4 regions of the Serratia sp. BNK-23 genome follow, and region 2 is predicted to be linked to each of the others. Evidence: predicted binding sites of a transcription regulator. Region 2 holds the regulator's gene; each other region holds the start of a gene.
The links. The regulator LexA, encoded in region 2, represses DNA repair genes until DNA is damaged. The targets are predictions, from matches to a motif close to TNCTGTATGTACATACAGNA.

Region 1: a site for LexA is predicted at 2,737-2,756, ahead of sulA (SOS-induced cell division inhibitor SulA). Genes of this name have one in related genera too.
Region 3: a site for LexA is predicted at 1,770-1,789, ahead of ACMGF9_RS15255 (DNA translocase FtsK 4TM domain-containing protein). Genes of this name have one in related genera too.
Region 4: a site for LexA is predicted at 4,584-4,603, ahead of ACMGF9_RS13130 (metal-dependent hydrolase). Genes of this name have one in related genera too.

What each region holds. Positions count from the first base shown of each region.
Region 1 is NZ_CP179900.1:3,120,210-3,127,788, reverse strand. It holds gene ACMGF9_RS14965 (AAA family ATPase) at 1-2, opposite strand, end outside; gene matP (macrodomain Ter protein MatP) at 213-671, shown strand; gene ompA (porin OmpA) at 774-1,853, opposite strand; gene sulA (SOS-induced cell division inhibitor SulA) at 2,210-2,716, opposite strand; gene ACMGF9_RS14945 (TfoX/Sxy family DNA transformation protein) at 2,946-3,602, shown strand; gene yccS (YccS family putative transporter) at 3,607-5,742, opposite strand; gene ACMGF9_RS14935 (YccF domain-containing protein) at 5,769-6,221, opposite strand; gene helD (DNA helicase IV) at 6,388-7,579, shown strand, end outside.
Region 2 is NZ_CP179900.1:309,711-317,289, reverse strand. It holds gene ACMGF9_RS01485 (tetratricopeptide repeat protein) at 78-611, shown strand; gene ACMGF9_RS01480 (RNA polymerase sigma factor) at 630-1,175, shown strand; gene ACMGF9_RS01475 (sugar O-acetyltransferase) at 1,206-1,778, opposite strand; gene zur (zinc uptake transcriptional repressor Zur) at 2,024-2,536, shown strand; gene ACMGF9_RS01465 (CsbD family protein) at 2,639-2,848, opposite strand; gene dinF (MATE family efflux transporter DinF) at 3,163-4,500, opposite strand; gene lexA (transcriptional repressor LexA) at 4,604-5,212, opposite strand; gene ACMGF9_RS01450 (diacylglycerol kinase) at 5,315-5,683, opposite strand; gene plsB (glycerol-3-phosphate 1-O-acyltransferase PlsB) at 5,832-7,579, shown strand, end outside.
Region 3 is NZ_CP179900.1:3,200,563-3,208,141, reverse strand. It holds gene trxB (thioredoxin-disulfide reductase) at 1-585, opposite strand, end outside; gene lrp (leucine-responsive transcriptional regulator Lrp) at 1,240-1,734, shown strand; gene ACMGF9_RS15255 (DNA translocase FtsK 4TM domain-containing protein) at 1,855-5,478, shown strand; gene lolA (outer membrane lipoprotein chaperone LolA) at 5,674-6,285, shown strand; gene ACMGF9_RS15245 (replication-associated recombination protein A) at 6,353-7,579, shown strand, end outside.
Region 4 is NZ_CP179900.1:2,773,811-2,781,389, forward strand. It holds gene ACMGF9_RS13105 (metal ABC transporter permease) at 1-316, shown strand, start outside; gene ACMGF9_RS13110 (fructosamine kinase family protein) at 556-1,425, shown strand; gene ACMGF9_RS13115 (YniB family protein) at 1,461-2,021, opposite strand; gene ACMGF9_RS13120 (HdeD family acid-resistance protein) at 2,207-3,487, shown strand; gene hxpB (hexitol phosphatase HxpB) at 3,552-4,217, shown strand; gene ACMGF9_RS13130 (metal-dependent hydrolase) at 4,626-5,174, shown strand; gene ACMGF9_RS13135 (L-cystine transporter) at 5,356-6,747, shown strand; gene phnX (phosphonoacetaldehyde hydrolase) at 6,811-7,579, opposite strand, start outside.

The DNA.
Region 1 (7,579 bases), 2.3 Mb from region 2:
AAAGTGTTAGATGCAATCGTTAAAAAGGGAAAGGGCGATTATACAAGAATAACGGCGGCTTGATACATGTGGAGTGCCAGTTGGCATCAGGGAGTTTGACATCGCGCAGTGACTGTGCAAAAAACAGTCTAAAAGACGGTTTAATTGCCGGGGAAATTCGGCGCAAAGCTGTTATGCTTATTTGAAGTTACGCGGTCACTGAAGAGCTCAAGATGAAATATCAGCAACTGGAAAATCTGGAGAGCGGTTGGAAATGGAAGTACCTGGTGAAAAAGCATCGGGAAGGGGAACTCATTACCCGCTACATTGAAAACAGCGCTGCTCAGGAGGCGGTTAACGAGCTGCTGAAGCTGGAAAATGAGCCGGTAAAGGTACTTGCATGGATTGCCGCTCATATGAATCCGGAACTGGATAACCGGATGAAACAAACGATCCGCGCCCGCCGCAAACGTCATTTTAACGCAGAACACCAGCATACGCGTAAAAAATCTATCGATCTGGAGTTTTTGGTTTGGCAACGATTGGCTGCCCTGGCGCGCCGCCGTGGCGTTACGCTGTCGGAAACCGTCGTGCAGCTTATCGAAGACGCTGAACGCAAAGAAAAGTATGCGAACCAGATGTCGTCGTTGAAAGAAGACTTGAAGGCGATTCTTGGCAAAGATCCCAAGTAAGCGCGTGAGAACGCCCCTATGGCGCCAGGCATTGAATGTTCTGGCAACAAGAGGACGAAAAAAAACCCCGCATTGGCGGGGTTTTTTATTAGGCGAGTAAACTTAGCCCTGAGGCTGAGTTACAACGTCTTTGATACCTTTAACTTCGATCTCTACGCGACGATCTGGTGCCAGGCAAGCGATCTGAGCTTTGGTAGCGCGGCCAGATTTGTAGCCACAGGTGTTGCCTGTAACTGCATCTGCTTCACCCATACCACGTGCAGAGATTTTGTCTGACGGGATGCCTTTGGAGACCAGGTAGTCAACAACGCTCTGTGCGCGTTGTTCAGACAGTTTCTGGTTGTACTGGTCAGAACCAACGGCGTCGGTGTAACCCAGAACAACTACGGAGCCGTCTTTAGGATCCATGGAGCTCAGCTGGGTGTACAGCTGATCCAGAGCCTGCTGGCCTTCTGCTTTCAGAGTAGATTTGTTGAAGTTGAACAGCACGTCAGACTTCAGAGTGAAACGCTTGGTTTCAACAACTGGAGCTGGAGCCGGAGCTGGTGCTGGAGCAACTACGTCATCCTGACCGAAGCGGTAAGAAACGCCCAGGCTCAGCATAGTGTTGTCTGGACGTGCGCCAACGGTACCTGCGTCACCGATGTTGCTTACGAACTGGTAATCCAGGCGGGTAGCCCAGTTTTTGGTCAGTGCGTATTCAACACCAACAGCAGCCAGCGGAGAAACGCCGGTGTCGTGGTCGCTCAGACGCTGACCAGTACGGCCGTAGTTAGCTTTGGAGTCTGCACGCCATACCATACCACCCAGACGAGTGTAGATGTCCAGATCGTCAGCAATTGGGTAGCTCAGTTTAGCGGCCAGTTGAACGCCCTGCGCTTTGAAAGCACCGTTGTTCACGCTGCCTTTGTAAGGCATGCGGCCGAGCCAGTCATAGCCCAGCTCGAAGCCCAGGTATTGGTTTGCCTGGTAGCCCAGGAACGCGCCGGCACCCAGCTGATCTTTGTGGGTTGGGCCGTTGCCGATACCGTTCTGGTAACCGTTACCGTAGAAACCAGTGTCGTGGTACTGGGACCAGCCCAGTTTAGCACCGGTGTACCAGGTGTTATCTTTTGGAGCGGCTTGCGCTACGGTAGCGAAACCTGCCAGTGCCACTGCTAATGCGATAGCTGTCTTTTTCATTTTGCGCCTCGTTATCATCCAAATAGGCAATGAGCTTTAAAGCTGTTTAAGCCCTTGGTTAAATTCCTTCGCCAAGGTTTAAGCCCTCGTTTGTTACTCGCCAGTTTTTCTGACGTTATAGAGCAACCTTGGCGATGTAAAGTCTACAACGTGGCGCGAAAGTTACAAGTGTGATGTGATAAGGCTCTAAAAAAAAACGCGGAATCGTACATATTTGCTAACATTCTTAGCCTAAAAAAGCGGCGATTCATCGAGCGTTTTTGCCTGCCAAACCGCAGCCGGACTCGCTTTTTGCCTTCCCCCACAAAGGTTCCGCTTAGGGGGTGCGAAAATGATGGGAAAAATCCTAAATTTACTTAATGATACAAAGAAGAGTGAATTTTTAGGGTAGAACAGTGTCCGTGAGTCGGGCTAATGTCACGTTGAGGGCGCATGATAAACCCATAGGCATTACCCAATTCTGCCGCACGTCTTAATTTTAGACGATCCTCCTCCGTTAGCTCGGGCAACCAGCCGAGAACCACGCTGTAATTTCCCGTTTGCAGCGCTTTTTCCATCGCCTCGACCGTATTCACCGGGCTGATCTGGCTCAGTTGCACCATTTTATCTACAGGCAGACCGGATTGCTGCAGCCATTGCTTGCTTAATTTTTGCTGCGGCGTCAGCCACAGAAGCCAGCGAGACTGTTTGCCCAATTGCAGCAGCAGGGGCAACAGTAATTGAGCCACTGCGGGCTGGCGCTCGTTGTAAACAAGTTCACTGATCAAGCCATTCTCTTTGCCGATATCCGTGTTCTTCGCAACATTGCGCGTTGTATAAGAGCCATGGCCGAAATGAGGTTGGTAGAGTGATTGAGTACGCATAAAGTTCCCGCCCGTCGTGTTACTGTATGTTTATACAGTATCCCTGATTTAGGATAAGATCAACCCAAATTTTCGTAGCGGCTCGCATAATTGCGATCATTTTTTGTACTGGCGGTTTTTGTGATTGGCAGGCGGGCGGATAGTGCGTATTTTTCTAATTAGTTGTTCACGTTACTTTTTTCATTGATGAGAGAAATAATACGGCCAGAACCTAAAAAGGAGGAACGCTATGAAAAGGATGTCGACGAGAAGGATCGCGCAGGCTAAAAATTGCTTTGCGGCGCTGGGCGCCATCACAACACGATCACAGTTTGGCGGCTATGGGCTGCTGGCTGAAGGGATAATGTTTGCGGTAGTAGCGGAAGGGGAATTGTACTTGCGGGCTACGGCGAGCATGGAACCGGCCTTTCGCGCCCGGGGCATGGTCAATATGGTCTATTCCAAGCGCGGTGTGCCCATCACCTTGCGCTATTACTGGGTTGACGAGTCGCTGTGGCGGGAACGCAACGAGCTGGTAGGGTTGGCCTGGCAGGCCATCAGGGAAGCGCGCCGAGAGCAGCGGCTCAAGGCCGGCGATCACGGCAGATTGAAGGCGTTGCCAAATATAGATGTCAACATGGAGCGCTTGCTATGGCGAGCGGGTATTCGCAATGCCTATGACCTGCGGCTGCATGGCGCCAAACGTAGCTATCTTCGCCTGCTGCAACAGCAGACCAATCTGGGGTTGCGCGTGCTGCTGTCGCTGGGCGGCGCGATAGCCGGCTATCATCAGGCGGCATTGCCGACCGAATTGCGCAACGAACTGGTGCGCTGGTTCGATCATACGATGGCTATGCGCCGCCATGGGCATGAGCCAGTAGTTCAGGGCCCATCGAGCGGGCCCTGAATAATTAGGTTGCCTTATTGATTTGGGTATGGAGTGCGGTGAGTTCCGGCAGCAGCTCGAGCATTAGCCCCACCTGCTGCAAAACCAACTGTTCTTTGCTTTCAGGTTCCGGAACGGCTGTGCGAATGCGCTCCGCCAGCTGTTCCAGCGCTTGCGCAATGCGCTGGCTGTTCCGTTCTTCTTGATGTAAGGCGCCGTCCACGTAACACACGGCATCATTGAGCAGATCGAGTGTGGCAGGGGTATTCAACCGCTCGCGGTGCGCCCCCAACGCCGAGATATAACTCAGGAGAGTGTGGTTCAGGCAGAGCAGACGGAAGGCGGCTTCTTGCAACGCCTTGTCGGCCTTGGGATCGGCGGACATGTTGGAGATGACCGAAGCCAGTTCAGCATCGCTGTTGTGGGCATCTCGCCGCGCGATGCGGTAAGCGAGCCCGTTATCCTTACCCTGATGATATTGCACCAGAATGGCGTCCAGATAGCGACAGTTGGCATTCAGCGTTTTATCCACTATCGCCGGCAGTTGGCGGAACTTCCAGTCCGGCCAGATAAAGCTGACCGCCGCCCAGGCGATGGCGCAACCCAACAAGGTATCGTAAACGCGCGGGGCTGCTACTTCGAAACCTTCACCCAACAGGTTAAAGCACAGCAACACAAGCAGCGTAATGAACATCGTTGCATGGGCATACTGCACGGTGCGAAAAGCGAAGAACAGGACACCGGTGATGACGATCAACACCAGTTGTCCTTCCACGGAAGGCACGAAATAGAGGATTGGCAGGCCGATCAGGATACCGGCCAGAGTGCCGATGATGCGCAGCGCCAGGCGCCGGCGGGTTGCGTTGTAGTTCGGTTGGCAGACGAACAGGCTGGTCAACAGGATCCAGTAACCGTGTTGCATGCCGGTGAACTGGATGAAGGCGTAACCCACGCACAGCACTACCGACATGCGGATCGCATGGCGGAACAGGGCCGACTGCGGCGTCAAATGGCGACTGATGCGCAGTCGGATGTCGCTCCAGCCGGTTAAGCGATCGTCGGCCAGGCTGTTCTCTTCCGCCTGCCCGCTGGCCAGCGTCTGCTCTGACTCGATATTGGCCAGCTGCGCATCGATCGCATGCAGGTTTTTCAGCAGGTGCGCCAGCGCTTTGGTTTGCTCTGAATTGCCCTGGGTTTCGGTTATGCGTGCCAAGGCCTCCTGAATGCGGCTGAAGGCTGGCTCAAAACGCGGGTTGTGCTGGTATTTTTGCCGCAGCAGGATCGATTGTGCCAGCTGGCGGCAGGCGCGCGCCTGCATGCTCAGCAAACGCTGGAAGCGGAATAAAATATCGCTGTGACGGAATTGCCGGCTGAGCGCGTGGTACTGAACATGGGAAGAGCTGGCGCGTTCGTGGATATCCTGCGCGACAAAATAGTAGTGCAAGGTGCGGCGGGTGCCGCGTTGGCCGCGATCGCCTTTCAGGCGCGTCAGCAGCGAGGCTTTGGTCTGGTTCAGCAACGCGACCAACGCGCTGTTGGCCATCGCGACATCCATCCATGGCAGGTCGGCGTCGCGTTCGGCGTCGGGATCGAACAGGTTGGCCTTGGCATCCAGATAGTTGGCCAGCTGCTCGTAGCAGCGTGCCAGGTTCTCTTGCAGCGGCCGGATAGGGAACAGCAGGTGGCCCGCCAGCGTCAGCAGGTTATACCACAGCGCGCCGATCACCAGCAGCAGCGGTTGCTGATACCAGGCATCGTACATGGCGGTGCCGAGCATGGTGTAAACCGCGATCAGCAGCGCGCCGAAGGCGATGGTGGCGTAACGTTGCCCTAAGGCGCCCAGCAGGATAAAACCGCAGGTTGAGGTGGTTAAGCCAAGGGCGAACAACCAGGGATAGGGAAACAGCAGTTCGATTGAAGCGGAGGCGACAAAGAAGCACACCAACGTGATCAGCAGGTTGCGTAACCTGCCGGCCAGGCGGTCGTCCAAATCGGTCAGTGCCGCTGCCACCACGCCCAGCGTCAGCGGGATAGTCAGCTTGGGAATGCCCAGCCACCAGGGAACGGCGGTGGTGCCGATCAGCGCAATAAGAATGCGCAGGTGGTACAGCAGATTGCTGTTGTAGGTATAACGACGTACTGCGGGTGCAAAAGAGAGCACAAAAAACTCCTCAAACGGAGAAAAAATTAACGCTGATGATAGTGGCGGCGAGCATTCTCAATACGCGCTTGCTGAGCCATTTCTACCGAGACGACGCGGCGCCCCACCGGCCACAGCGCGATGGCGGCTATTTTGAAATTGGCGATACCGACCGGAATGCCGATGATTGAAACGCATTGCACGATACCGGCGGCGATGTGCGACAGGCACAGCCACCAGCCGAACAGCACCAGCCAGATAATGTTGAGCAGTGAGCCGCCGGCGGAGAGCAGCGCATTGCTTTTCTCCGGGTACAGTTCATCGACATGTATCGCCTCGTTGCCGAACGGCACCAGTGACAGCTTGGTGATTTCCCAGCAGGAGCGAGTGAGCGGCAGCGTGATGACCAGTAGCACGCTGAACACTGTCGCAATGAGCCAGCCTAGCGTGGTGAAGAAACCGCCCAACACAAAATTAAGAATATTCAGTACAGTACGCATAGACGTCATTCTGCTCTAATGATAGCCAAACCGCGATGCGGGCGTATTCACGATAAAAACGCAAAATCTATTCTACCCTTTTTTTAGCGCTAGAGTGCCACTGCTTATCGCAGGTAAACTGGCAGATATCCGTTATTTACTCTCAACATAGTCATGGCGCGACGATATGGAACTTAAAGCGACATCGCTGGGGAAACACCTGGCTCAGCACCCTTATAACCGCGTGCGGTTGCTGCACGCCGGCGTTGAGGTGAGCGGGGAAAAACATGAATACCTGATCCCCTTCAATCAACTGATTCAGGTCAGGTGCAAGCGCGGCATCGTCTGGGGCGAGCTGGAATTTGAATTGCCGGACGAAAAAGTGGTGCGGCTGCACGGTACCGAATGGCAGGAAACGCAGCGTTTTTATCACTATCTGCAGCAGGCGTGGCAGCACTGGAGCGCCGAAATGAGTGAGGTCAGCGCCGGCGTGCTGCAACAGCAGGTGGCGCAGATTCAGCGCATTGAGCAGCAAGATAAATGGTTCAAAAAGTCTGAGCTGGGCAAGCTGCAGCAGCAAATTCGTGAGGCTTTCTCCGCGCTGCCGATGCCGGTAGCGCGCCTGGATGAATTCGATAACTGCCGGGCCGATTACCATCTGTGTCTGCAATGGCTGCAGCAGGGGCAACGCAGCGTTGAACAACGCAACCGGCAGTGGACCGATCGCATGCTGGAGCAACATCACGACTTCTTCCAGACCGTCGAGAGCTCGCCGCTCAACGACGCCCAGAGCCGGGCGGTGGTCAATGGCGAGGATTCCGTGCTGGTGTTGGCCGGCGCCGGCAGCGGCAAAACGTCGGTGCTGGTGGCGCGCGCCGGCTGGCTGCTGCGCCGTCAGGAGGCGGAGCCGGGGCAAATCTTGCTGTTGGCGTTCGGCCGCCAGGCCGCCGGCGAGATGAACGACCGCATCAAAGAACGTTTGGGCGATGTCGGCATTCAGGCCAAGACCTTCCATGCCTTGGCGCTGCAAATCATTCAACAAGGCAGCCGCAAAGCGCCGGCCATCAGCAGGTTGGAAACCGATGCCAACGCGCGCAAAGCGCTGCTGATTACCCATTGGCGCCAACAGTGCGCGGAGAAGAAAGCCCAGGCCAAGGGGTGGCGTCAATGGTTGACCGAAGAGCTGGAATGGGAAGTGCCGGAAGGCGACTTCTGGCAGGATAAACGCCTCGCGGATCGCCTGGCGGGCCGGCTCGAGCGGTGGCTGGGGTTGATGCGCATGCACGGCGGCAGCCAGGCGGAAATGATTGAGCAGGCGGATGAAGACATCCGCGATCTGTTTTCAAAACGCATCCGGCTGATGGCGCCGCTGCTGAAAG
Region 2 (7,579 bases):
TAAGGCGAATAAATTCACTCGTTCAGGTGTTATCTCATTACGGGCGCGCACGGCGCCTCTGCCTTGAGGACACAACCATGAACAGCTTCATTAAACGCCTGCTGGCATCGGCCATTGCCGGCTGCCTGCTGTTTTCCGGCGCGGCGCTGGCGATGGGCGGCGACGGCAGCGGCCAAACCCCGCCGACCTGTCCGAAAGGCCAGGTTTACGACAGTAAAACCCAGACCTGCACGGTGGATAAAGGCAGCAAAGTCGACGACGCCGACCGCACTAACTATGCCTATGCACTGGCGAAAAGCGGCCGCTATCAGGAAGCGATCGATATGCTCAACACGCTGCAAAATCCCAACACCGCCGTCGCACTGAATTATCGCGGCTACGCCACGCGCAAACTGGGCCGCACCGATGAGGGTATCGGCTATTATTTAAAATCAGTGGCCCTCGATCCGAAATACCCCAAAGTGCGCGAGTACCTGGGAGAAGCCTATATGCTGAAAGGGCGGCCCGACCTGGCGCGCCAACAGCTGCTGGTGATCCAGTCGCTGTGCGGCACCGGGTGCGAGGAGTACCGAGATTTGGCGGCAGCCATCGACCGCCAACCGGAATCTTGATCCGACGCGCCTGCGGAGGTGACTATCAGCGGCGATGCGATACGCGATGAACTCGGCCACTATCTCTCCCGCCTGTGGCGCTATGCGCTGGTGCTTTCGCACCGGCGGGATGTCGCCGACGACCTGGTGCAGGCAACCTGCGTGCGTGCGCTGGAGCGCGCCGCGCAATTCACCCCCGGTTCACACCTGGATCGCTGGTTGTTTGCCATCTTGCACTCTATTTGGCTCAATGAAGTTCGCGCCCAGCATCGTCGTCAGGGGCAAGGCTGCATGGCGGCGGAAGAGCTTGGCGATGCGGACAACGGTGAACAGCCGGTCTGGCTCAATGAAGTGATGCGGCGCGTAAGCCGGTTGCCGGCGGCCCAGCGCAACGCGCTGTTTCTGGTGTATGTCGAAGGGCTGTCCTACCGGGAAGCGGCGAAAGTGCTGGCGGTGCCAATCGGCACCGTCATGAGCCGCCTGGCGGCCGCACGCCTGGCCTTGGCCGATGACCGCCAGTTGCCAAACGACGATTCGCACCGTAAGAAGCCCCCTCCTCCGCCCTTGCCCCGCACTCGCCGATAAACCGCTGGCCGCCAATTCGTGTTAAGCGGCCTATTCCAACGCGCGGATAACCCGGCACGGCTGCCCCAGCGCCAGCACATTGGCCGGAATGTCGCCGGTGACGATGCTGCCCGCGCCGATGGTCGTGCCGTCACCGATGGTCACTCCCGGCAGGATCACCACGTTGCCGCCGATCCAGACGTTGCTGCCGATAGACACCGGCTGCGCCGAGGTGCGGAAAGGAAAAGCCGGGTCACCGGTAAAGCGTTCACCGGCCTTCAGCGGATGACTCGGCGTGTAGATTTGTACGTTGGGGCCGATCAGCGTGTTGTCGCCGATGGTGATGGTGTTGCAGTCGAGGAACACCGCATTGACGTTGATAAAACAGTTTTTACCGATGCGGACATGCTGCCCGTAGTCGCACCAGAATGGCGTTTCGATCCAGCTCGCCTCACCCCAGTTGCCGAACAGCTCGCCGAGCAGGCGATTTTTCTCGTCCGCCTGATGCGAGTCCAGCGCCCCCAGGCTTTTGGTCAACGCCCTCGCCCGATGGTACAGGGCGATCAGTTCTTCATCGCGGCTGTTGTATTCCAGGCCGCTTAACAGTTTCTCTCTTTCCGTCATCACACAGGGCTCCTGCTCATCACGCGGGTGAAAGGCGTTATACCGCTCTCGCCCCCCGCTCTCCAGCGCTAAAACCGGCAACGTTGATCTACCGCCCGGCGGAGGGGAAAAGTTGTGATGCATCTCTCTTTTAGCGCACTCAGCGCGCCTTTCTCTGCGCTATCCTCAGGGGAAAAGGGGGCAACTCTCGGCGATTCGCCGTAATCATGGTAAAATCGGCTTTTTTACGTACCGGGATATTTGCGATGAACTCAACCACCCAGGAAAAGCTGCTGGCGCAGGCGGAACGCCTCTGCCAGCAACGCAATGTGCGATTGACGCCGCAACGGCTGGAAGTGCTGCGTCTGATGACTCAGCAACCCGGTGCAATCAGCGCTTATGACCTGCTCGATCTGCTGCGCGTCGCCGAACCGCAGGCCAAGCCGCCGACGGTCTACCGCGCGCTGGATTTTCTGCTGGAGCAAGGGTTTATCCATAGGGTGGAGTCCGCCAACAGCTACGTGCTGTGCCACCACTTCGAACAGCCGATGCATACGTCCGCGCTGTTTATCTGCGATCGCTGCGGCCAGGTGACCGAACGCACCACCGAAGGCGTGGAGGAGACGCTGCAGAAGCTGGCGCAGGAAGCCGGATTTGCGCTGCGGCACAGCGTGGTGGAAGCGCATGGCCTGTGCGCCGGTTGCGTTGAAGTTGAAGCTTGTGACAGCAAGCATGACTGCGCCGAACACGATCACAGCATCGCCATCAAGAAGAAGTAAGACGAAGTCAGGTACTTCCCTGTACCTGCGGCCGGGGCGCCAGAGGATGGAGCGACGCCGGCCTGCGCTGTTGCCGGCCGCCGTCAGTGGCGGCCCTGCGTGTTACCAGCGGTGTTTGGTGTGATCTTCCCAGGCCTTCACCTCTTTTTCGGCCGCCTCTTTCTGGTAACCGTAGCGCTCCTGAATTTTGCCGACCAGCTGTTCGCGTTTCCCTTCGATGACCGTCAGATCGTCATCGGTCAGCTTGCCCCATTTCTCTTTCACTTTGCCTTTCAGCTGCTTCCAGTTACCGTCGGCTTGATCTTTATTCATAGTCTCTCCGTTAACCTGTGGTGAATCAGTGATCCCTGTCGCCGGCCGGGTTAACCAGAAGTTTTTCTGGCGGATGCTCCCTTCACCTTAAGAAGCACCGCTCCCCTTCATTTACCAGCCACATGATTCATTCTAGTTAAACATGGAAATAAAAAAGCCAAAACACAGGATAAAAAACCATTAACAAACAAGATAAAAACAAAAAACGCTAACAAACAACGAACTAACGCGAACAGACCAAGGCTGAAAACATGTAAGCAAACATGATCAAAATCATAAGAAAAACTAACCATTAACCCAACAAGACGTCCGGTTTAATGGGCAGTAAACCAGCTGCCGCGCACCTGGTGACGGTGCCAAATCCAGCCCAATGCCAGGCCGCGCAGCGCCAGAAACACCGCCAGCGCCAGCCAAAGCCCGTGGTTGCCAAGCAGCGGCACGCTGAACAGCGCAATACCATATCCCGCCGCGGCCACCGCCATGCTGTTGCGCATCTCGGCGCCGCGCGTGGCGCCGATAAACATGCCGTCCAGCAAATAGCACCACACCCCAACCAGCGGCAGAATGACCTGCCAGGGTAAATAATGGGCGGCCAACGCACGCAGTTCCGGCAAAGAGGTCAAGGCTGCCACGATCTGCTGGCCGGTAACGGCATACGCCAGGCCGAAGGCCAACGCGACCAGCCCTGCCTGCCTGCAGGCCGCGTGCCACACTTTGCGCAGTTGGCTGTCGTCCCGGGCGCCGTAGGCGTGGCCCGAATGAGCCTCCACCGCATAAGCGAAACCGTCGAGCGCATAGGCGGTGAACGTCAGCAGATTCATCAATACCGCATTGACCGCCACCACCTCGCTTCCCAGGCGAGCGCCGAAAATGGTCAACGACGCAAAGCACAGTTGCAGCAACAGTGAACGCAGCATGATGTCGCGGTTGAGCGCCAGCAGGCGACGCAGATCGCCACGCCAGGCCTGGCGCAGCATCTGCAGGGTAATACCGCGCAGGCGCATCACCCGCCACGCCAACCACAGGCCGAGCAGCAGCGTAGCGTATTCGGCGATGGCGGTTGCCGCCGCCGCCCCCCGCACGTTCCAGCCCAGGCCCATCACCAGCCAGATATCCAGCACGATGTTCAGCAGGTTGCCGACGATCAGCAGGATCACCGGCGCCCGCACGTACTGTACGCCAAGCAGCCAGCCCAGCAGCACCAGGTTGGCCAGCGCCGCCGGGGCGCTTAACCAGCGGATCTCAAGAAAACGCCGCGCCTGTTCCAGCACGTCGGCATCGCCGCCGACGATCCGCAGCGCCAGTTCGATCAGCGGATAGCGCAGCAGGACGATCGCCACCCCGGCCAACAGCGCCAGCAGCAGCGGTTGCATAAAGGCGCGCGCCAGCGCCTGGGGGTTCTGCGCCCCCAGCGCTTGCGCCGCCAGGCCGGTAGTGCTCATGCGCAGGAACAGCAGCAGCATGAACAGGAAGTTGGTCGCCACCGCACCGATCGCCACGCCCCCCAGATAAATGGGGCTGTCGAGGTGGCCGATCACCGCGGTGTCCACCAACCCGAGCAGCGGCACGGTAATATTGGAGAAGATCATCGGCAGGGCGAGGCGCCACAGGGCTTTATCGGTGTCGCTGGTGAAAGCGGAAATCAGGCGCATGATGGGATGTTCCTGTGACTGAGTGACAAAGGGCGAAGTCAGAAACAAAAACGCCCCAAAACAGGGGCGATTGATACAGGGAGCGGCGGTGATGGCGCGGCGATTAAATCCAGTCGCCGTTGCGGATCACGCCGACCGCCAGCCCTTCGATAGTGAAATTCTGCTGACGCAGATCGACCACGATCGGTTGGAATTCGTTGTTCTCCGGCAGCAGTTCAACCACGTTGCCGTGCTTTTTCAAGCGCTTGACCGTCACTTCGTCTTCGATCCGCGCGACCACGACCTGGCCGTTGCGCACGTCTTGCGTTTTGTGCACCGCCAGCAGATCGCCGTCCAGAATGCCAATGTCGCGCATTGACATGCCGTTCACCCGCAGCAGGAAATCGGCGCTCGGTTTAAACAGGGAAGGATCCACCTGGTAGTGCCCTTCGATGTGCTGCTGCGCCAGCAGCGGCTCGCCGGCGGCGACGCGGCCGATCAGCGGCAGCCCTTCTTCTTCTTCCATCAGCAGACGGATACCGCGCGAGGCACCGGAGACGATTTCGATCACGCCTTTGCGTGCCAGCGCCTTCAGGTGCTCTTCGGCGGCGTTAGGCGAACGGAACCCCAGACGCATCGCGATCTCGGCACGCGTTGGCGGCATGCCCGTTTGCGAAATGTGCTCGCGAATCAGATCGTAGACCTCTTGCTGTCTGGTAGTTAGTGCTTTCATTCCGCCCCCTGTTTGTTTATACAGTCTTGCTGTGAGTATATACAGGTAAGCGCGGATTGGGAACCGAAGAATAAATAAAAATCAGTCAGTAGGCGCTTTTCGTCAGCCGAAATGCTGCCATAAGACCGTGCCCCAAACGAACAGCGCCAGCACGATCGCCAGCGACACCGCCGCCGATCCCATGTCCTTGGCCCGCCCGGACAGCTCGTGATGTTCGCTGCCGATGCGATCCACCACCGCCTCGATCGCGCTGTTCAGGATCTCGACGATCATCACCAGCGCTACCGATCCGATCAATAAAATGCGCGCTATCGCACCCACATCCAGCCAGACAGCCAGTATGATAGCCAGAAGGGTGACCACCAGTTCCTGGCGGAAAGCCGCTTCGTGCTGCCAGGCGGCGGATAGCCCTTTATAAGAATAGCCGGCTGCCTTGATGATGCGGGTCAGTCCGGTTGCTTGGTTTGCCATGTTTTCGTGCCTTTCTCAGAGGTCGGTCATAATAAAAAGAGTCTAGAACAGTCCGCGCTGACGGCTCTCGGTTTTCGAACACCACAGATCTGCTACCCGGTTTCTGGTATGCTTGCGGCGCATTGCTAACAAGAGGCTTCACGTTGTTATGTCAGGTTGGCGTAAAATTTATTATAAAATATTGAATTTACCACTTAAATTGTTGGTAAGAAGTAAGGTCATCCCTTCAGATCCGGTTACCGAGCTAGGGTTGGATCCCTCACGGCCGATTTTGTATGTTTTACCTTACAATTCCAAGGCGGATTTGCTGACGCTGCGCACCCAGTGCCTGGCGCAGGATCTGCCCGATCCGCTCAACTCGCTGGAGATCGACGGCACCGTGCTGCCGAGCTACGTGTTCATTCACGACGGCCCGCGCGTATTCCGCTATTACACCCCAAAAGAAGAGTCGGTAAAGCTGTTCCACGACTATCTGGATCTGCATCGCAGCAACCCGGATCTCGACATTCAGATGCTGCCGGTTTCGGTGATGTTCGGCCGTTCGCCGGGCCGCGAAGGCCACGGCACGCCGCACCTGCGTCTGTTGAACGGCGTGCAGAAATTCTTCGCCGTGCTGTGGCTCGGCCGCGACAGCTTCGTGCGTTTCTCCAACACCGTGTCGCTGCGCCGCATGGCTACCGAACACGGCACGGATAAAACCATCGCGCAGAAACTGGCGCGCGTGGCGCGCATGCACTTCTCGCGTCAGCGCCTGGCCGCGGTGGGCCCGAGTCTGCCGGCCCGTCAGGATCTGTTCAACAAGCTGTTGGCGTCCAAAGCGATCGAAAAAGCGGTCGAGGACGAAGCGCGCAGCAAGAAGATCTCGCACGAGAAGGCCCAGCAGAACGCCATCGCGCTGATGGAAGAGATCGCCGCCGACTTCTCCTACGAAACCGTGCGCCTGTCCGACCGCGTGCTGAGCTGGACCTGGAACCGGCTGTATCAGGGCATCAACGTCACCAACGCCGAGCGCGTGCGCCAGCTGGCGCAGGACGGCCACGAGATCGTCTACGTGCCCTGCCACCGCAGCCACATGGACTATCTGCTGCTGTCGTACGTGCTGTATCACCAGGGCCTGGTGCCGCCGCACATCGCTGCGGGCATCAACCTCAACTTCTGGCCGGCGGGCCCGATCTTCCGTCGCCTGGGCGCGTTCTTCATCCGCCGCACCTTTAAAGGCAACAAGCTGTATTCGACGGTGTTCCGTGAATACCTCGGCGAGCTGTTCACCCGCGGTTACTCGGTGGAATATTTCGTGGAAGGCGGCCGTTCCCGCACCGGGCGTTTGCTGGAGCCGAAGACCGGCACCCTGTCGATGACCATCCAGGCGATGCTGCGCGGCGGCACCCGTCCGATCACGCTGGTGCCGATTTACATCGGTTACGAACACGTGATGGAAGTGGGTACCTACGCCAAAGAGCTGCGCGGCGCCACCAAGGAAAAAGAGAGCCTGCCGCAGATGCTGCGCGGCCTGCGCAAGCTGCGCAACCTGGGCCAGGGATACGTCAACTTCGGCGAACCGCTGCCATTGACGGCTTACCTCAACCAGAACGTGCCGCAGTGGCGCGAATCGATCGATCCGATCGAGGCTCAGCGTCCAAGCTGGCTGACGCCGACGGTCAACGATCTGGCCGGCCAGATCATGGTGCGCATCAACAATGCCGCCGCAGCCAACGCCATGAACCTGTGTTCCACCGCGCTGCTGGCCTCGCGTCAGCGTTCGCTGACCCGCGAGCAGCTGGTCGAGCAGCTCGAGTGCTACCTGCAGCTGATGCGCAACGCGCCTTACGCGCGTGACGTCACCGTGCCGACGCAAACGCCGGATGAGCTGCTGGATCACGCGCTGAACATGAACAA
Region 3 (7,579 bases), 2.2 Mb from region 2:
CACTTTTTCCATCAGCCGGTCGATCAGGATCTTCTCCGAGCGGAAGCTGTCGCGACGGTGGATCAGGTGAACCTCGGCGGCGATGTTGGACAGGTACAGCGCCTCTTCAACGGCGGTGTTGCCGCCGCCAACCACCGCGACTTTCTGGTTGCGGTAGAAGAAACCGTCGCAGGTCGCGCAGGCGGAAACGCCTTTGCCCTTGAAGGCGTCTTCGGAAGGCAGGCCAAGGTAGCGGGCGGAGGCGCCGGTCGCGATGATCAGCGCGTCGCAGCTGTATTCGCCGCTGTCGCCGAACAGGCGGAACGGACGCTGCTGCAGATCGACGCTGTTGATATGATCGAAGACGATTTCAGTCTGGAACTTCTCCGCGTGCTCGCGCATGCGCTCCATCAGCGCCGGGCCGGTCAGGCCTTCGGCGTCGCCCGGCCAGTTTTCCACTTCGGTGGTGGTGGTCAGCTGGCCGCCTTGCTCCAGACCGGTGATCAGCACCGGATTCAGGTTGGCGCGCGCCGCGTAGACGGCGGCGGTGTAACCGGCCGGGCCGGAGCCCAGAATCAGTAATTTGCTATGTTTAGCCGTGCCCATGAATAACCTCTTTATTCCACAATGGCGGACAATGAAGCCGATTGTAGGGAAAATGGCGCAGTAAAAAAAGCGCCGGGCGACGTTGTTAACGATTTGTATGATAGTTGTCGCCTATTAATGCACCCGCTGTCGGCAAATCGTACGCCGAACGCAGAAATTTACCTTATCAAAGCCGCATTCGGCCGCTGAATCGCCAACCGCGCAAAAACGGCGCATTCTGCGACTTCAGCCGCTCCCCGCCGGGGTTTATCTGCCAGCGATTCATAACCAAAAATGGGATGCAGACTTTTCGTGACGGTACGTTGTTCTGATTTTGCTTCTTTTACTTTGACAATCCGCTGCGCATTTGCGAAAACATCATAGGAAGAAGAAATTATCCCCGTAACACCAGCAAATCGTACGTATTAGCACCGCGAGGCGGCAATGCGCGATGGGTGTGCGGAGCAGAGCGCGCAAGCGTTTGCTGATTTTTTCTCGACCTAAACGTCGTTACCTGCATCGCGCGGAGTTGGACAGACAGGCTGCGCGGCGTGGAATGATGGTAGTGAAGAAGCATATGACAGGCATCGGGTCTTCGCTTGGAACGAACCCTTACACATTGACGTTGGCTAGGGTGTGGCAAGTGCACGGAAGAAAATAAGAGAGACAATAATAATGGCAGACAACAAGAAACGCCCGGGTAAAGATCTTGACCGTATCGACCGCAACATCCTGAATGAGCTGCAGAAGGATGGGCGTATTTCGAACGTCGAGCTTTCGAAGCGCGTGGGGTTATCCCCAACACCATGTTTGGAACGCGTGCGCCGTCTCGAGCGCCAGGGTTTCATTCATGGCTATACCGCATTGCTTAACCCGCATTATCTGGATGCGTCCCTGCTGGTTTTCGTGGAGATCACGCTGAACCGCGGCGCGCCGGATGTGTTTGAGCAATTCAACTCGGCAGTGCAGAAGCTTGAAGAGATTCAGGAGTGTCATCTGGTTTCCGGCGATTTCGACTACCTGTTGAAAACCCGCGTACCGGACATGTCGGCTTACCGCAAATTGCTGGGCGAAACCTTGCTGCGTTTGCCGGGGGTTAACGACACCCGTACCTACGTAGTGATGGAAGAAGTGAAACAGAGTAACCGTCTGGTTATCAAAACACGGTAAGGTGCAGGTGCAAAACCTGATTAAATTGGTTACACTCCTGTTTATTCATACAGTTTCGGCGCCGGGGCAGTTTCTCGGCGCTGTTGCTATGTCAGCTAACAGGAACCTGGAGAGCCTTTCTTGAGCCAGGAATATACAGAAGATAAAGAAGTTACCCTGAAAAGACTCAGCAGTGGCCGGCGTTTGCTGGAAGCTGTGCTTATCGTGGTAGCGATTTTTGCCGTTTACCTCATGGCTGCGTTGGTCAGTTTCAATCCGTCTGACCCAAGCTGGTCGCAGACCGCGTGGCATGAGCCGATTCACAATCTGGGCGGCGGTGTCGGGGCCTGGTTGGCCGATACGCTGTTCTTCACCTTCGGGGTGCTCGCCTACGCGATACCGCCGATCATGCTGGTCCTGTGCTGGGCGGCTTATCGCCAACGCAGCAACAGAGACTACATCGACTATTTCGCGCTTTCCCTGCGCCTGATCGGCACCCTGGCGTTAGTGCTCACCTCCTGCGGGCTGGCGGCGCTGAACGTCGACGATCTCTATTACTTCGCTTCCGGCGGCGTGATCGGCAGCCTGCTGAGCAACGCCATGTTGCCGTGGTTCAACGGCATCGGCGCTACGCTGGCGCTGCTGTGCGTATGGGCGGCGGGGTTGACGCTGTTTACCGGCTGGTCCTGGCTGGTGATCGCCGAGAAGATCGGCGGGGCGGTGCTGGGCGTCGCGACGGTGATGACCAATCGCTCACGTCGCGAAGAGCGTTATTTTGAGGATGACGAGCGTTACGTCGACGACGAGCCTGAGCAGGCAGGGAAGGGCGCCGCCGCAGCGGTTGCCGCGACCGCCGCCGGAGCCGCGGCCGCCGATGACGACGTGCTATTCTCCGCGCCTTCGGTCACCGAAAGCGCCAAAGCGGCGGCGGAAGACGCCGCCGATCCGTTGCTCAGCGGCCTGCGCGCCGACGATGGCGAGCTTGAAGCAGAAGCCGCATCCATCGCGCCGGCGGCTTCGCCTGCACCGGCGGTGAAGGCAGAGATCCACGAGCCCGTTGCAGCGCCGATCGCCACACAGGCGCCGTCGGTGACGGTGGCGCCGGCCGCGCCGGCCTCTGTCAATCAGCACCCGGTGAGCGCCCCGGCGCAAGACGCTACGCCGCCGCTGTATTCCTTCGAGATCCCGGAAGAAACGCCCGCGCCTAAGGCGACGCGTCCTGTCGATCCTTATCAGGATGACGATGAGCCGCGCCTCGGCAACTGGCAAGAGCCGGCCGCACCGCAGCCGCCGGCGCGTTCTCCCTTTGATTTTACCGCCGCACAGCGTGACAGCGTCGACATCGGCAATTCGAGCGGTTTCAGCGCCACCGGCGCCAAACCGCAGCCGGATACGGCGGCAGCCGCTGCTGCTGCAGGTGCCGCGGCGGCGACCTTTATGCCGGCCTTCACGGCGACCAGCGACGGCAATCCGCAGGTTAAGCAGGGCATCGGCCCTGAACTGCCGCGGCCGAATCCGGTGCGCATCCCGACCCGTCGCGAACTGGCTTCCTACGGCATCAAGCTGCCTTCGCAGCGTGCGGCCGAACAGGAGCAGCGCCAGACAGAGGCGGTGGTGAACCCGCAGGAAGAAGAGGCGCTACAGGAAGCCGCGCTGCGTCAGGCGTTTGCCGAGCAGCAAAGCCAGCGCTATGGCGAAAGCTACGCGTCTGAGCAACAAGATGACGAGAGCGCATTGCAGGAAGCCGAGCTGAGCAAGGCGTTTGCCGAGCAGCAGCACCAACGCTACGGCGAAGGCTATCAACAGGACGACGAAGAGGAGCAGCAGCAGGCGCGCTACGGCCAGCAAGCACCTGCTCCGCAGGCACCGGCCACCAGCCCGATCGATACCCGCAATGCTTTCAGCTTCTCGCCGATGGCGGATCTGGTGGACGATGGCCCGAGCGAGCCAATGTTCACGCTGTCCCCGCAGCTTGAAGAGCGCATTGAACAGCAAAGCGAGCAAGAGGACGATGTGCCGTTCGGTCAGTTTGAGCCTGTGGCGCCTGCGGCTCAACCTCAGCAATCGCATCAGCCGCCTCAACAATACCAACAGCCGCCGCAGCAATACCAGCAGCCGCAGCAACAGCAGTATCAACAGCCGTCGCAGCCGCAATATCAGCAGCCGCAGCAACCGGCGCAGCAGCAGCCTCAGCAAGCTCAGGCCGAGCAACATCCGGCGATGGACAGCCTGATTCACCCGTTCCTGATGCGCAACGATCAGCCGCTGCAGAAGCCGACCACGCCGCTGCCGACGTTGGATCTGTTGACCGAAGCGCCGAAAGAGGTGGAGCCGGTCGATTCCTTCGCGCTGGAACAGAAGGCGCGCCTGGTGGAGGCCAGCCTGGCTGATTACCGCGTGAAAGCCGACGTGGTGGACATCCTGCCGGGGCCGGTCATCACCCGCTTCGAGCTGGATCTGGCACCGGGCGTTAAAGCGGCGCGCATTTCCAACCTGTCGCGCGATCTGGCGCGCTCGCTGTCGACTTCGGCGGTGCGCGTGGTGGAAGTCATCCCCGGCAAGCCTTATGTCGGTCTGGAGCTGCCGAACGCCAAACGGCAAACGGTGTATCTGCGCGAAGTGCTGGATTGCCCGGCTTTCCGTGACAATCCGTCGCCGCTGTCCATCGTATTGGGTAAAGACATCTCCGGCGAACCGGTAGTGGCCGATCTGGGCAAAATGCCGCACTTGCTGGTCGCCGGTACCACCGGTTCCGGTAAGTCGGTCGGGGTCAACGCCATGATCCTGAGCATCTTGTATAAGGCCACGCCGAAAGAAGTGCGCTTTATCATGATCGACCCGAAAATGCTGGAGCTGTCGGTTTACGAAGGCATTCCACACCTGTTGACCGACGTGGTCACCGACATGAAAGACGCCGCCAACGCGCTGCGCTGGTGCGTGGGTGAAATGGAACGCCGCTACAAGCTGATGTCAGCTCTGGGCGTGCGTAACCTGGCCGGCTACAACGAGCGCGTCGATCAGGCCGAAGCGATGGGGCGTCCGATCCCGGATCCATTCTGGAAGCCGACCGACAGCATGGACATCACGCCGCCGGTGCTGGAGAAAGAGCCGTACATCGTGGTGATGGTCGACGAATTCGCCGATCTGATCATGACGGTGGGCAAGAAGGTCGAAGAGTTGATCGCTCGCCTGGCGCAGAAAGCGCGTGCGGCGGGTATCCACCTGGTGCTGGCGACCCAGCGTCCGTCGGTGGATGTGATCACCGGCCTGATCAAGGCCAACATCCCGACGCGTATCGCCTTTACCGTGTCGAGCAAGATCGACTCTCGCACCATCCTCGATCAGGGGGGCGCCGAGTCCTTGCTGGGCATGGGTGATATGCTTTATCTGGCGCCGAACTCCTCGATCCCGGTGCGCGTACATGGCGCATTCGTGCGCGATCAGGAAGTGCATGCGGTGGTCAAGGATTGGAAAGCGCGCGAGCGGCCCCAATATAAAGAGGGCATTCTCAGCGGCGGTGAAGACGGCGAGGGCGGTGCCGGCGGCGGCATGGACGGTGACGAAGAGCTGGATCCGCTGTTTGACCAGGCGGTGGATTTCGTGGTGGATAAACGCCGCGCCTCCATCTCCGGCGTACAGCGCCAGTTCCGTATCGGCTACAACCGCGCGGCGCGCATCATCGAACAGATGGAGGCGCAGGGCATCGTCAGTGAGCAGGGGCATAACGGCAACCGCGAGGTGCTGGCGCCGCCGCGGCATGACTGATGGTTTAGCCGTTGCAATTCAATAAGAAAGGGCCGCTTAAGCGGCCCTTGTGCAAAGAAGCGTAAACCCGTTTCTTCTCGGAACATTGGCCTACCGGCCGATCGCCGGCTTCAGGTAAAGTAACGGGAGTAAAGGGTTGATTGACCCGCACGGCGTCGCCCTGCGGTTAACGCATTTCATAAGGTATCTGGAATAATGAAAAAACTGTTAGTTGCCTGCTGTCTGCTTTCGGGATTCGCTTCTACCTCCGTGCTGGCCGATGCCGCACAGGATCTGCAAAGTCGCCTGGCGAAGGTGAACAGTTTCCACGCCAGCTTCTCGCAAACCGTGACCAGCGCCGAAGGCGCCGCGGTGCAACAGGGTGAAGGCGAGCTGTGGGTGAAGCGGCCGAACCTGTTCAACTGGCACATGACCTCACCCGATGAGAGCGTGCTGGTCTCCGATGGCCAAACCCTGTGGTTTTACAACCCGTTCGTCGAGCAGGTGACGGCGACCTGGTTGAAGAACGCCACCGGCAATACGCCGTTTATGCTGATCACCCGCAACAATGCCAGCGACTGGAAACAGTACAACGTGAAGCAAAAGGGCGATGATTTCGAGCTGACGCCGAAATCCGCCAGCGGCAACCTGAAGCAATTCGCCATCAGCGTGACCAACAGCGGCACCATCCGCAGCTTCGCCGCGGTGGAGCAGGATGGCCAGCGCAGCGCTTATACGCTGAAAAGCCAGCAGAACGTTGCCGCCGATCCGGCCAAATTCAAATTTACCCCGCCGAAGGGGGTGACGCTGGACGACCAGCGCCAGTGAGGTGCAAGTGAGTAATAATCTGTCGCTCGATTTTTCCCAGAACGAGTTCCAGCCGTTGGCCGCGCGCATGCGGCCGACCACGCTGGCGCAGTATATCGGCCAGCAGCATCTGCTGGCCGCCGGCAAGCCGCTGCCGCGCGCCATCGAGGCCGGGCAGTTGCACTCGATGATTTTATGGGGGCCGCCGGGCACCGGGAAGACGACGCTGGCAGAGCTGATCGGCCGTTATGGTCAGGCGGATGTCGAACGGATCTCCGCCGTGACCTCCGGCATCAAGGAGATCCGCGAGGCGATCGAACGGGCGCGGCAAAACCGCGACGCCGGCCGCCGCACTATTCTGTTCGTCGATGAAGTGCACCGCTTCAACAAAAGTCAGCAGGACGCCTTCCTGCCGCACATTGAAGACGGCACCATCACCTTTATCGGCGCCACTACCGAAAACCCGTCGTTCGAATTGAACTCGGCGCTGCTGTCGCGCGCCCGCGTGTATCTGCTTAAGGCGCTGACCGCCGAAGATATCGGCCAGGTGCTGGATCAGGCGATGAACGACAAGGCGCGCGGCTTTGGCGGCCAGAACGTCGAGCTGCCCGCGGAAACGCGCCGCCTGCTGTCGGAGCTGGTGGGCGGCGATGCGCGCCGGGCGCTGAACAGCCTGGAAATGATGGCGGACATGGCGGAGCTCGACGCCAAAGGCGTGCGGGTGCTGACGCCGCAGCTGCTGAAAGAGGTGTCGGGCGAGCGCAGCGCGCGCTTCGACAACAAGGGCGACCGTTATTACGACCTGATTTCCGCGCTGCATAAATCGGTGCGCGGTTCGGCGCCGGACGCCGCGCTGTATTGGTATGCGCGCATCATTACCGCCGGCGGCGATCCGCTCTATGTGGCGCGCCGTCTGTTGGCGATCGCCTCTGAAGACGTGGGCAACGCCGATCCGCGCGGCATGCAGGTGGCGATCGCCGCCTGGGATTGCTTCACCCGCGTGGGGCCGGCGGAGGGCGAGCGCGCCATCGCGCAGGCGATTGTTTACCTGGCCTGCGCGCCGAAGAGCAACGCGGTTTACACCGCGTTCAAGGCCGCCATGCGCGACGCCAGGGAGCAGGCCGATTATGACGTGCCGGAGCATTTGCGCAACGCGCCGACCAAGCTGATGAAGGAGATGGGGCTGGGGGCGGAGTACCGTTACGCCCACGACGAACCCAACGCCTACGCCGCCGGCGAGAACTACTTCCCGCCCGAAATGGCCCATACGCGCTACTACCAACCGACCTCGCGCGGGCTGGAAGGGAAAATCGGC
Region 4 (7,579 bases), 2.5 Mb from region 2:
CTACGGATTGCTGTGCCTGCTGGCGATGACCATCGTCGCCTCGCTGCAGGCCGTGGGGGTGATCCTGGTGATCGCCATGCTGATCGCCCCCGGCATCATCGCCTTTATGCTGTGCCGCCGCTTCGACCGCATGCTGATGGTGGCGACGGTGGTGTCGGTGTTCTCCTGCGTGCTCGGCACCCTGATCAGCTTCCACATCGACGGCGCCACCGGGCCCTGCATCGTCATCGTGCAGGCCGTGCTGTTCGTGATCGCCTTGTTGTACAGTAAATTACGCCCGTTACAGCGTAACCAAAGCGCGCTCACCGGCGGTTAATTCCCCCGATGCGGCGAAGCCTTCTACTCGCCGCATCACATTCCCCCCGCTCATTCCGTCGTTGTCATCAAGTTGCAACCGGTATTGCGCTTAAATTAATCAATAGGGTATATACTTTGAGCTGGCGAGGCGCTGAAAAAATCGCCGCCTTTGACGCCGGCTGTGCGCCGCGTCGTGTTTTCACCACGGGAAAGACGCTAACCTAATGAATTATCAGGCAGCACAGAGGGGGACATACCATGTGGCAAGCCGTTAGCCGTCTGTTAAGTGAACATCTTGGCAGCGCAGAGATACGCGAAAGGATTGAACTGCCCGGGGGCGACATTCACCCGGCGTGGCGCGTGAGTTACGGTGACAACGAGGTGTTCGTGAAATGCGACGCCCGTGAACAACTGCCGATATTCACCGCCGAGGCCGATCAGCTGGCGTTGCTGGCGCGCAGCAAAAGCGTGCGGGTGCCGGAAGTGTACGGCGTCGGCAGCGATCGCGATTACAGCTTCCTGCTGCTGGAGTATCAGCAGCTGAAACCCCTCGATGCTCACGGCGCCTACTGCCTGGGGCAACAACTGGCGCATTTGCACCAGTGGAGCGAGCAACCGCAGTTCGGTCTCGACTTCGACAGCGATCTGACCACCACCCCGCAACCCAACGCCTGGCAACGCCGCTGGTCGGAATTCTTCGCCGAGCAGCGCATCGGTTGGCAGCTGCAGCTGGCGGCGGAAAAAGGCATGACCTTCGGCGACATCGACGACATCGTCGATCGGGTGTATCTGCGCTTGCAGCACCACCAGCCGCAGCCTTCCCTGCTGCACGGCAACCTGTGGCCGGGCAACTGCGCGATGACCGCCCACGGGCCGATACTGTTCGATCCGGCCAGCTACTGGGGCGACAGAGAGTGCGATTTGGCGATGCTGCCGCTGTATCCGGAGCTGCCGCCGCAGATCTACGACGGCTATCAGAGCGTGTGGCCGCTGGGGGCCGGATTTATCGAGCGCCAGCCGCTGTATCAGCTGTACTACCTGCTCAACCGCAGCAACCTGTTCGGCGGCCAGCATTTGGTGGCTGCGCAACGTGCGGTGGAGGCGCTGTTGCAGCCGGAAGCGTCATAACGTTCCGGGGCGCCGCTCGGCGCCCCGTTCATGGTTCAGGCCGCGCCGGCCAACTGCCCCAACAGGCGGATCACGAACCAGGCGATCACCGCAATCACGATCGGCAGGATGTACAGCGGAAAGTACTGCAGGAAAATGGTGTGGTGCGGCAGCGTGATGCGTTCCTCCAGTTGCTGACGCGTGTGCCCTTCGCTGCCCTTGGCCTGCTCCAGGATCATCTGATCTTCCAGTCCTTCGCGAATGAACTTGACCTGACGCGACATGCGCGCGCCGGAAGCCTGCAATGCCAGCCCGACGAAGATCAATATATAGATGATGATGAACATCAAATTGGCGCCGCTGAACAGGCTTTTATCCACGTCCGGCACCGGCGAGTTGTACCAGAAAAGGTTCAGGAACGGCGTATTGAAACGCACCATGTCCACCATCACGTGGACAAAATCCAGCATCACTGCGTTGATGCCCTTGGTTTTTTCACTGTGCTGATAGATAAAGCCCAGCACGGAAATCAGCGTCGACAGCAACGCCGGGATAAAAACCACCCATCCGAGAATGCGTTTCAAAATGGCGATACGCCCGGCCTGTTGATACGTCATGTGTTCCCCTTGTTAGCGACGTAACCGAATCGGCTAAGTCTACCTGCAGTTGGCGAAACTCGCCCACCGTTTTCTTCATTCCCGCTGTGCTACAAGCTTAGCCGAATTCGCCGAAATCAACTGCTTAACGACATCCGGGCACTATCATTGAAGAGATAACGTTATCCGTTTAGCCAGAGGCCGCCATGATTCGACTGATTATCTTATTGCTGGGCGCGCAGGCGCTGCACGGCCAGCGCCGCCTGCTGGTGCTGTTCGGTTGGCTGTGGATAGCCGCAGGGGCGCTGATGCTGTTCGACATACTGCAGGATGGCCGGTCGGTGCTGGCGCTGGATGCGCTGGCGGTCATCCTGGCGCTGGAGGGGCTGGTGGCGGTATCCGCCGCGCTGGTGATCGGCTCTTCGGCCAGCAGGCCGGTGCTGCTGAAGGGGCTGGGCTTCGTGTTTATGGCTTTTTTAACGTTGGACGTGCCCGCAGACGATAACATCGTCGCCACCGTGGTGTTTGGCAGCGCGCTGCTGCTTGACGGCGCCGTGCGCATCGCCTCCTCCACGGTGATTCAGCACAATCGATGGAAAGCCGTAGCGCTGGCGGGCGGCGGCGAGATCCTGCTTTCGTTGATGATTTTTGTCGGCTGGCCGGCGCCGCATCGGATGACGGTGCCCTTTTGCCTCGGCGTGATGATGGTGCTTTCCGGCTGGGCTTTATTGCGTATCGCCCGCAGACTGACAAACTTCTCTCTGAATCAGCACCCCGCGCGGCAGCCACCGCACCCGGAGGATGAGACTGCGCCGCTCACGGTGTATGTCTGGACACCGATTGGCGCGGCTAAAGATCCGCGCCGGCGTTACATCGTCGACCGATACATCGCGGCGGTCGACGGCGGCGGCAATATCTCCACCGGTCACGCCGCCCTGGCGCTCGCGCCGGATGTGTATATCAGCCACTACCCACTCAACGACATCAGCCATTCCGTTCAGGATTTCCGTCAGTTGCTGCACGCCGGCGAACAGAACAACGTCGACGGACGTTTCCTGCCCGACCTGGCGGGCGAGATCGCCGCCTGGTGCCCACCGGACAAGAAAATTCAATTCTACCGCTATAACCCGGCGGCGCTGCGCGCATTCTGGCTGCGTTATCGGCAGGACGCCACCTACAATCTGACCCGGCGCAACTGCTCCACCACGGTCATCGGCGCGCTCGACAGCGCGTTGGAAGGCGTGCTGGGCGATAAACATCTGTGGCGCCGTTTTCTGCTGCTGGTGCTGGATCCCAACCTGTGGATGCTGGCGGTACTGCGCAGCCGCGGAGAAAGCATGACCTGGACGCCGGGGTTGGTGCTGGATTATGCGCGCATGTTGCAACAGGTCACCGAGCGTCAACACCAGCGCTGGTGGCTAAAATTGCGCGAGGTGTGGAATATCCTGCGTTTTGGCAAAAGCCACACGCGCAGGCAAAGGTTTTAGTCTCGTCACCGGCGATGATAAAGTGTCGGGCACATTCACCCGCGCCGGCAGGAGTTAACCGCTAATGGCTTATTCGCAACGCATTGAAACCGCAATTTTTGATATGGACGGCTTGTTGATCGACTCGGAACCGCTGTGGCTGCAGGCCGAGCTGGATATCTTCGGCGCGCTGGGCTTGGATCTGTCCGACCGTCACAAGCTGCCGGACACGCTGGGGCTGCGCATCGATCTGGTGGTGAAAATGTGGTACCAGGCGATGCCGTGGCAAGGGGTTACGCTTGAAGAGGTGTCGGCGCGGATTATCGAGCGCGCCATCGAGCTGGTGCACGAGACGCGCCCGCTGCTGCCTGGCGTCCGGCAGGCGCTGGAGCTGTGCCGCAGCCAGGGACTGAACATCGGTCTCGCCTCCGCCTCGCCGCTGCACATGCAACGGCAGGTGCTGAAGATGTTCGATCTTGAAGGCTACTTCGATCAATTGGTTTCCGCCGAATACCTGCCGTACAGCAAACCGCATCCGGAGGTCTACCTGATCGCCGCCGAACGCCTGGGCAGCGATCCGCTGCGCTGCATCACGCTGGAAGACTCCTTTAACGGCATGATCGCCACCAAGGCCGCGCGCATGCGTTCCATCGTGATCCCGGCCGCCGAATACCGCCACGACCCGCGCTGGGCGCTGGCGGATCACCAGTTGGAGACCCTCGAACAGCTCACCCCTGCCCACTTTGCCTGATTCTGCGGCGCCGGGCACCGGCGCCCTGCGGCATAAAAGGGATCCGAACCGCAAAATAAACGAAACACCGTTTCATTTTATTGAATTGGCGTGACGTTCTCATTATGCTGCATGGCAGGGAAAGCGACGGCCCGCAGCGCGTTGTCACTGCCACGCAGCGCGCTTCAAGGCCGCCGCTTCCTCCCGCCGCACACCGTAAAACCGCGCTCGTTGCTTTCCGTTTCACTCCCCCATTGCCCGCTTTTTGTTCTCGACCGTCAAAATCGATGATTTGTTACCCATTGCCGTAACAAGCCGTTGTAAAACAGGGGAAAATAAACAATTGGTTACAGGGTAACTGCTTCCACTACTGGGAATTTTCCCATATACTGGATAAATTAACAGTTTACCAGCCGGAATCGCAACAGCATGACCGCGGAAGGACACCTTATATTCTCTGTCGCTTGCGCGATCTTCGCCAAGAAGGCGGAAGTGACGCCAGAGCTGGCTACCGGCGACTGGTGGCACATCATACCCGCCGCGCTGCTGACCTCGCTGCTGCCGGACATCGATCACCCCAAGTCGGTGCTGGGCCAGCGCCTGCGCTGGATTGCCCTGCCCATCGCCCGCGCCTTCGGCCACCGTGGTTTCACCCACAGCCTGCTGGCGATCGCCGGCGGCATGGCGCTGTTTCAGCTTGATGTGCCGCGCAGCTGGCCGATCCCGGCCGATGCGCTGCACGCCATGATCATCGGCTACTTCAGCCATCTGTTGGCCGATATGCTCACCCCCGCCGGCGTGCCGCTGTTGTGGCCATGCCGCTGGCGTTTTCGCCTGCCGCTGCTCAACTCGCAAAAAGGCAACCAGCTGGAGCGGGTGCTGTGTCTGTGCCTGGTGGCGTTTGCCATCTGCTGGCAAGGTGATTTCACCCTGCCGGTGCAATCCTATGTCGAGCAAATCAGAAATATCAGACTCTGATCACAAAAAACCGCCTAACCCATCACCTTGAAGTATATAAAACGAACAAAAACACACAAAAAGCTATATCAAATTCCATTTGGATATAAGTAGGCCACTCAGCAAACTGTTACGATATTTACATCGCGACATACGTGATGCGTAGTCGTTTTTATAAGAAAGATTATTGGAGACATTGGGGATGAATCTTCCGCTCGTGATTAACGTGCTGATGTTTGTCGCGCTCCTTTTGCTGCTGGCGCAAACCCGCCACAAGCAATGGAGCCTGGCGAAAAAAGTGCTGGTCGGCCTGGTGGTCGGCGTGGTGTTCGGTCTGGGCCTGCAGCTGGTGTACGGCTCCGATAACCCGGTACTGAAAGAATCCATCAGCTGGTTCAACATCGTCGGTAACGGCTATGTGCAACTGCTGCAAATGATCGTCATGCCGCTGGTGTTCGCCTCGATCCTGAGCGCGGTGGCCAAGCTGCATAACGCCTCTTCGCTGGGCAAAATCAGCGTCCTCACTATCGGCACGCTGCTGTTCACCACGCTGATCTCGGCGCTGGTGGGCGTGCTGGTCACCAACCTGTTCGGCCTGACCGCCGAAGGCCTGGTGCAGGGCGCGCAGGAAAGCGCGCGCCTGACGGCGATCCAGACCAACTACGTGGGTAAACTGGCCGATCTGACGGTGCCGCAGATGGTGCTGTCGTTCATCCCGAAAAACCCGTTCGCCGATCTGACCGGCGCCAGCCCGACCTCGATCATCAGCGTGGTGATTTTCGCCACCTTCCTCGGCGTGGCGGCGCTGCAGCTGCTGAAAGACGACAAGCCGAAAGGCGAGCGCGTGCTGGTGGCTATCGACACCCTGCAGGCCTGGGTGATGAAGCTGGTGCGTCTGGTCATGAAGCTGACGCCGTACGGCGTGCTGGCGCTGATGACCAAAGTGGTCGCCGGTTCCAACATTCACGATATCGTCAAGCTCGGCAGCTTCGTGGTGGCTTCGTACATCGGCCTGGCCATCATGTTTGTGGTTCACGCTGTCCTGCTGGCCTTCACCGGCGTTAACCCGATGAAGTTCTTCCGCAAGGTGTGGCCGGTGATCACCTTCGCGTTCACCAGCCGCTCCAGCGCCGCCAGCATTCCGCTGAACGTGGAAGCGCAGACCCGTCGCCTGGGCGTGCCGGAATCCATCGCCAGCTTCTCGGCATCGTTCGGCGCCACCATCGGCCAGAACGGCTGTGCGGGCCTCTACCCGGCGATGCTGGCGGTGATGGTGGCGCCGACCGTCGGCATCAACCCGCTGGATCCGGTGTGGATCGCCACCCTGGTCGGCATCGTCACCATCAGCTCCGCCGGCGTGGCGGGCGTGGGCGGTGGCGCCACCTTCGCTGCGCTGATCGTGCTGCCGGCGATGGGCCTGCCGGTGACGCTGGTCGCGCTGCTGATCTCGGTCGAACCGCTGATCGACATGGGCCGTACCGCGCTGAACGTCAACGGTTCCATGGCGGCGGGCACCATCACCAGCCAGCTGATGAAGCAAACCGACAAAGCCGTGATGGACAGCGAAGACGAAGTCGAATTGGCGCATCGCTAACGCCGTCTCAGAACGAAAAAACCGGGGATAATCCCCGGTTTTTTTATGCCCCGCGTTCGGTCGTTACGGCCGCTCGCCGTTCGCCAACCGCCGGTTGATGTCGGCAATCGCTGCCGGCAATTGCGCCAGCGTGTCTATCACATAGTGCGCGCCCGCCGCGTACAGCTTATCGGCGGCCGCCGCGCGGCGGCGCTCTATCTCGCCTGCCGTCATCCGGCGATACTCCTGCCAGGTGGCGCCAAACTCGTTGCCGGACAGCGCCAGCCCGACGCTCCACATCCCGGCGTTCAGCCCTTCGGCAATGCCCGGCACCGCGTCATCCACCTTCACGCAATGCGCCACCGCATCGATGCCCAGCGCGATCGCGTTCTGCAACGCCATCCACGGCCCCGGTCGCCCGCCGGCTGCAAGATCGTCGGTGGCGACCCAGTAATCCGGCGCGTAGCCGCGCTGCGCGGCGGCGGGCACCAGCACTTCCATCACCGCGCGCGGATAGCCGGAGCAGGAACCGATTTTAATGCCCTGTTCGCGCAGAGCGGCGATCGCCTGCGGCACGCCCTCGATGGGATCGGCAAAGTCGATCACTTTAGCGATTTGCAGCGGCATAAACGCCTGATACAGCGCGTCAATGTCCTGATGGCTCATCGAGCGTCCCAGCTTCTGCCGCCAGCGCGCGTCGACCGCCGGCAGCTTGCCCAGCGCCTCGATGTGCTGCCATTTGCCCAGCCCCATCGGAATGCGCGCCTCCGCCAGGCTGATGTCGATATCGAAGGTTTGCTTGAACGCCTCGACGAAAATCTGCGTTGGCGCAAAGGAGCCGAAGTCCACCGTG